2 regions of the Pseudovibrio sp. POLY-S9 genome follow, and region 1 is predicted to be linked to the other one. Evidence: riboswitches for the same ligand, from Rfam matches in the RefSeq annotation. Region 1 holds a riboswitch; the other holds the start of a gene.
The links. A riboswitch is a leader RNA that binds a small molecule or an ion and turns the genes downstream of it on or off. The one in region 1 is predicted to bind S-adenosylmethionine.
Positions count from the first base shown of each region.

Region 2: another riboswitch for S-adenosylmethionine. It lies ahead of PPL9_RS16510 (hypothetical protein); the one in region 1 lies ahead of PPL9_RS00300 (O-succinylhomoserine sulfhydrylase).

Region 1 covers NZ_LCWX01000006.1:29,237-32,641, reverse strand. Annotated here, with positions in the region: gene PPL9_RS00310 (YigZ family protein) at 1-20, opposite strand, end outside; gene PPL9_RS00305 (2'-deoxycytidine 5'-triphosphate deaminase) at 25-1,131, opposite strand; SAM riboswitch at 1,255-1,332, shown strand; gene PPL9_RS00300 (O-succinylhomoserine sulfhydrylase) at 1,400-2,584, shown strand; gene PPL9_RS00295 (hypothetical protein) at 2,667-3,104, opposite strand; gene PPL9_RS00290 (hypothetical protein) at 3,246-3,405, opposite strand, start outside.
Region 2 covers NZ_LCWX01000166.1:81,609-85,013, reverse strand. Annotated here, with positions in the region: partial or broken gene PPL9_RS16530 (helix-turn-helix domain-containing protein) at 1-133, shown strand, start outside; gene PPL9_RS16525 (group III truncated hemoglobin) at 214-627, shown strand; gene PPL9_RS16520 (acyl-CoA thioesterase) at 687-1,115, shown strand; gene PPL9_RS16515 (group III truncated hemoglobin) at 1,148-1,597, shown strand; gene PPL9_RS16510 (hypothetical protein) at 1,627-2,007, opposite strand; SAM-I-IV-variant riboswitch at 2,055-2,185, opposite strand; gene PPL9_RS16505 (PQQ-dependent sugar dehydrogenase) at 2,473-3,405, shown strand, end outside.

The sequences.
Region 1 (3,405 bases):
TCAACGGTGAAGAGGGGCATCAGCTTATGCTCCTACCGGTTCTTTGCTTTTGAAGTGCTTGGAGAGCTTCAGAGCCTGACCCTGATAGTTGGAGCCAATGCCTTCGCCGTAAAGGGTTTCTGGCACTTCCTCCATGTGTTCGTAAACAAGGCGGCCAACCGTCTGGCCGTGTTCGACGATGAAGGGAACGTCGTGAGAGCGGACTTCTAGAACGGCTCTGGACCCTGTGCCACCAACGGTGGAGTGGCCGAAGCCGGGGTCGAAGAAGCCTGCGTAGTGGACGCGGAATTCGCCGACGAGCGGGTCGAATGGCACCATCTCAGCGGCGTATTGTGGTGGGACGTGGACGGCTTCCTGCGAGACCAGAATGTAGAACTCGTTCGGGTCGAGGATGAGCGTTGCATCGCCGCGATTGTACAGCGGCTCCCAGAAGTCTTCCGGGTCCTGCGCGTCTTTGCGGTCAACGTCGATCACACCTGTATGGCGCTTGGCACGGTAGCCGATGAGGCTGTCTTTGCCAGAGCCTTTCAGGTCGATGGACACCTGTACGCCGTTGTTGATGGCATCTTCGTCCTTGCCGCCAGACACCAGTGTGTGCTGGTTGTGCACTTTGGTCAGGTCTTCATCATTGATGAGGGTTTCACCATCGCGGAAGCGGATTTGGGACAGGCGAGAGCCTTCGCGGACCAGTACAGGGAAGGTCTTTGGAGAGATCTCAGCGTAGAGCGGGCCTTTGTAGCCGGCTTCAACACGGTCAAATGCGCGGCCCTGGTCTGTGATGACGCGGGTGAACACATCAATGCGGCCCGTGGAGCTTTTTGGATTGGCTGTTGCGGATTGCTCAGCCGGGAGGTCCAGCGCTTCCTGAAGGCGGACGATGTAAACGCAGTTGGTTTCCAGCACGGCGCCTTTGGAGAGGTCGATCTCGTGCAGGATGAGCTTTTCCAGCTTGTCTTCCACTTTCGCGTCGGGGCCGGGCAGAAAGGAGGCCCGGACACGCCATGCTTTGACGCCGAGGCGCAGGTCAAGACTGGCAGGTTGAATCTGGTCCTCGTCGGGCACTCTGTCTGCTTGAATTGCACCGCTGGCAAACATAGCTTCAATCGCTTTTGCCGGAAGAATGCCTGTCATTGTTGGTTCCGCCCCACTGGTACTCAAATCGTTCTGACACTGATTAACGTAAGTTTGATCTCTCGCCAAGTCTGCAACCTAAGCTGATTGATTGACCCTAGTGTATTTTCGAGGTAAAAACGCTGCCTATTCCGTGGTGATTTGGTCGACCGGCTTGCAACCACGTAAAACAAGTAGCTAAAGGGTCGGGTTCTTGTATAGACCTCGGCCCGCGCCGGGGTTTTTTAATGAAGGGGTAGAGCAATATCTCTTCGGGCAGGAATGAGCGATGACAGACGCAAAGAACTGGAAGCCAGCAACTCGGCTTGTTCATGGAGGCACAACGCGCTCCAGCTTTGGTGAAACATCCGAAGCTATCTTCCTTACACAAGGGTATGTTTACGACAGCTCAGAAGCGGCAGAAGCACGCTTTTTGGGCGAGAATCCGGGCTATATTTATTCCCGGTACGCAAACCCGACCGTAGGAATGTTCGAGCGACGAATGTGCGAACTGGAAGGCGCTGAGGCCGCACGCGGCACGGCTTCTGGTATGGCGGCTGTTAACTCTGCGATTATGGCCTGCGTTAAAGCTGGCGATCACGTGATTGCACCAAAGGCGCTGTTCGGTTCCTGCCGATACATCATCGAAAAGCTGCTGCCACGTTATGGTGTGGAGTCCACGCTGATTGATGGCACTGATATTGAGCAATGGAAAGCAGCTGTTCGTCCGAACACCACAGCGGCGTTTCTTGAAAGCCCAACCAACCCGACGCTTGAAGTGATCGATATTCCAGCTGTTGCGGATATTATTCACGAAGCTGGTGGACGGCTTATTGTAGACAACGTGTTTGCGACTGCTATCTGGCAGAGCCCGCTGGCCTTGGGTGCTGATGTGGTGATCTACTCTGCGACCAAGCATATTGACGGGCAGGGCCGATGTTTGGGCGGTATCGTGCTTTCCGATGAAAAGTGGATTGTGGAAGAATTCCATGACCCGTTCAAGCATACCGGACCTGCGATGAGCCCGTTCAACGCTTGGGTTCTGCTGAAAGGTCTGGAGACTTTGTCGTTGCGTGTTGAGCGTCAGACTGCGAATGCTGGCAAGCTGGCAGAGTTCCTTGCGGATCATTCTGCAGTGTCTCGCCTGATTTACCCGGGCCGCGCTGATCACCCACAGGCGGATATCGTGGCCAAGCAGATGCAGGGTGGGTCTACCATGCTGGCGTTTGATTTGGCGGGTGGTAAGGAAGCGGCCTTCAAGTTCTCCAATGCGTTGGAGATTGTCAGCCTTTCCAACAACCTTGGTGATGCGAAGAGCCTGATTACCCATCCGGCGACGACTACGCACCAGAGTGTTGCAGAAGATGCGCGTCTGGAGCTGGGCATTACAGACAAGACGCTTCGTCTTTCTGTTGGTCTGGAAGATGCAGATGACCTGCTGGAAGATGTTGCTAAGGCATTGGCCGCGCTTTAAGCGTGTTGCACATTATGACTGGCGTGAGGGCATCCAACCGGGTGCCCTTTATGCATTAAAGCGCAATGCTGCGGACTTGTTGTTAGCTGTTGCTGGTTGCCACAACTACATCTCGCCGTGCTCCGGACAAGGTGATGATGAAACCTGCAATGACATCCAGAAACGTGATGGTCATGAGCAGAAGGAAGAGCGGGGTGGCGGCTTCTTGCACCGAGAGAAACTCAATCAGGTAGGCCACGAGGATCAACAGAGACAAGCTGTGATCTACCAGTGAGAGTGTGCTGGTTCTGGTGGCTTTGATGATCTCAACGAAGAGCAGGACCAAAGTGCCTGCAAGCAGAAGGGTGGCGACATCCAGAGGAACGAGCAGTCCGGATGGCAGTGGGATCTGGAATACAATGGCAGCCCACGGGGTGACGTTGTAGCCTTGATCAAGCACCGGCTCTAGATCTTCAAACCACCTAAATGCCACAGCGTTGTAGAGCAAGAACGGAATGAGCGTGAGTGGAATAGTCCTCATGTGGTTGTCCCCGGAAGAGCTGGAAGCGGTATCCTATCGGAAAAGATTAACATTAATGCTGGGGGTCTGTGATGCCCTGAAACCGGGAGGGGTAACGCTTCGAGTGGTTTAATGCCTAGGGCTTTCATTTTAAGTGGAGTTCTAGGGAATACGACGCGTGCGATTGTGAATAGTGAGGGGGCGTCGCACACGTTCTGTCATGCGACGTTCTATGTGAGAGAGCTCATTATAGTTATCGACAGTGATGCCCTTCCAATATTTGACGATGGGAAGGCCTATGCGAAGTTGAAAAGCACCAATG
Region 2 (3,405 bases), on a different contig from region 1:
TATGGCTGGTGGGGCTCGGGAGAACGTCAGCCGCGTCCTCAATGTCTGGAAGAGAGAAGGTGTTATCAGCCGCCTCTCTGGATATTACTGCCTCGAAAAGCCGGAGGTGCTACGAGCTGCCGCAGAGCTTTAAACTCGGTATTTGAGTAAAAGTGACCCGAAGTAACAAGAAGGGCATGGGCCTTGTTCTTGCAAGGCTCCTGAAACACCGAGATGACCTATCAGCATTTTGACATTCGCCCGCAGGACGAGTGTACACCAATCCATCCTGACCTGACGCATTCTCAAGTGCGTGCTTTGGTTGCCAGTCATTCAGATAAACTCCGTCACAATGGCGAGCTGGCATCAGTCTACCAAAATAGCATGAAGTGCGACTGGGAGGATTACGAAGCTCAGGCCGTGCGATTCTGGTGCTCCGCTCTCATGAAAGACAGAAGCTATTCTGGCCGTCCACTTGGCAAGTATCGTGGTGCTGCAAAGCAGGTATGCAGCGATGATATTGCCAGCTGGTTGAAATTATTCGAGAATGCAGTAGATGAATGCGTTGCTGAAACCGCTCGGGCCAACACCAAGAAATGTGCGACCCAGGTTGTTGATTGCTTCCATATGGCGATGATCCCTGCTTGAGTAGTTGAGCTTCGCCATGCATAGCATTTCCTCTGGTGGATCTACGGAGCTTTAGAACTATGAATGATACAAGAGACGCTGTCGAAGAAGAGCAGCCAATTGGTGAACTGACCACGCGCACAATGGCGATGCCGGCAGACACCAATGCTTCTGGCGATATCTTCGGCGGTTGGGTTGTCTCTCAAATGGATATTGCCGCCGGTATTGCAGCAAGCCAGTGCGCCATGGAGCGTGTTGTGACTGTTGCGATCGACAGCATGACCTTTATCCGCCCTGTTAAAGTGGGCGATGTAATGTGTGTCTACTCCAACGTCCTCCGTGTTGGCAGAACCTCTGTAACGCTTGCCATTGAGGCCTGGGCTTTACGCCACCGCTTTGGCTATCGCGAGAAGGTTACGAATGCTCAGTTCACCTTTGTTGCTGTTGACGATGACGGCAAACCGATTGTGATCTCTGAAGAGCAACGTGCTAAATACAACAAGGCTTAAGCGGATCGCGGACCAGGAATAGGAAACAAGCAGTGTCATCAAAAATTCCCGTTATGTCAGCGCGTGAACGGACACCGCTTGATCCTTCCATCACACCTGCCCAGATCAATCATCTGGTTGAGAGTTTTTACGGCAAGGTTCGCCAGCATGAAACGCTTGGGCCGATCTTCCTGAGAGAAATGGGTGAGGACTGGGGTCCGCATCTACACAAGATGAAGCACTTTTGGGCGTCTGTTCTGCTAAAAACTGGATCGTATAAAGGCAAGCCGGTTCCCGCTCACGCGAGAATTCAAGGGGTCACCACTGAGAATTTCCATGAGTGGATGGACCTGTTTGAAGACGAAGTCTATGCGATTTTCTCACCAGAAGCCGCACCGCTTCTTTTAGCAACTGCACAGCGCATCGCGCAGAGCCTGTGGCTTGCAATGTTCGCAGACCCATTTGCCACGCCTCCCGCAAAATTCGGCAGCCGCGCAGCTTAAAAATCAGTTCTTATTTTAGTGCAGCTTAACTAGCTCGGGAATTTCTTTTTCGAGCGCAGCGCGTTTTGCCTGAAGTACTCACGCAAGGCTTCCAGTTCTTCAGGACGACGACGTGCGGTATCCGCAAACAAGCGCTCGTCGACAACCGTGTGACAGCCTTCTGCCCAAAGCCGAAGCAACACAGCAAACCGGTCGGAGCGCTCGTCGGTGGTCAAAGGCGTATTCGGCTGTCGGGTTGAATTGGAAAGCAACCGACTGCGCAGCCCTTTTTCTAAAATCAGGCAATCCAGCAAATAGGCAGCAGTAAACTCGTCGGCAAGGTGTGCGACGGCTTCCCTCAAAGATTGAGGCACATATTCAGATACATACGATTGCCATGCAGACTGTGGCTGACCAGCAATATCAAACATTAAATCCTCCATCGGTTTCCCGAGGAGGACTGGCGCAAAATCCATTGAAACTACCGCTTGGTTGTTACGAATGATGAAGACAGCGTCCTCACTTCGAAACCACATCCCTTTTGGCGGAGACCACCTTGCCCGGTTAGGCAGGTTGGCGAGGGCGCCAGCCCTTCTCTTGATGATGCGTAGGATTTGGCACGAAAATGAGGCAATTGCAAGTGGGCACCTTTCCTTTGTTCTTTGTCCACACTTTCAAACTTACGTTGTGTCGTATTCTAGCACCACAAAACGCAACTTCCGCTAAGTGAATATCTTCAATTTTTGTGGTTCTATAAACCGAATTCCCGTCATATCTGAGTATTCTCCTCAGACTTTGAATGAGCGCATAGTGACGGCTCAAAAAGGCAGAGCATTCCAAATATTCCGATAAATTTTCTCAGTCAAATTTCTAGGTTCTTCAGGAAGGAAAAAACGATGTGCACCACAAAGCCCGTTCTCTTTGGAGTCCTGACAGGGTGCGCCTACGCCTTGCTGCTAACCACTTCTCTGGCAGCAACGACCACCAAAATGGTCGATGGTGTCAAAACAGAGTTTGTGGAGCAGGTCTCTGAAGAACAGAAAACTCTGGCTCGCAACGCTGAAGTTGTGGTCATGCCGAAAGGCTTCCACATCGAACCTTATGCAGCCGTGCCTGATGCCCGTCATATGGCCGTCGCGCCTGATGGCAAAACTGTCTTTGTAGGAACGACCACGGACAGAGTCTGGGTCGTTACTCCGGATGAAGAGGGCAAGAAAGCTGCAGAAGTTCGCCAGTTCGCTCCAGATCAATCCTTCATCATCCCCAACGGTGTGTGCTTCACAAAAGATGGCTCATTGGTCCTTGCAGAGCAAAACCGTGTTCTGAGTTTTCCGAACGCATTGGAAAACAAAGAGCAGGGCAAGCCAGCCTTGAAGGTGCTGGTCGGCAAGGGCATGCTTATCCCTCCCTCTGAAGAAAGCTACAATCACTCCTCCCGTGTGTGTGATCAGGGCCCGGATGACCGCATCTACATTTCTCTTGGCCAGCCTTACAACGTGCCGCCCAAGATGAAGCTGAAGCTTTATGACAGCCTCGGCATCGGCGGCATTATCTCCATCACCGCAGATGGTATGGACCGTCAGGTCTATGCGACCGGGATCAGAAACTCCGTGGGCCTGGAGTTCCATCCAAACTCCGGCAATCTCTGGTTTACCGACAATCAGGTGGACGGCATGGGTGATGACATCCCGCCCGAAGAGCTGAACAAGGCCACCGAGCCGGGCAAGAACTACGGTTTCCCATGGTATGGCGGTGGAACGGTCCGTACCCCGCACTACATCGACGAGCCTGTCCCAAGTGGCGTGGTGAACCCGGAAGTCGAACTGGAT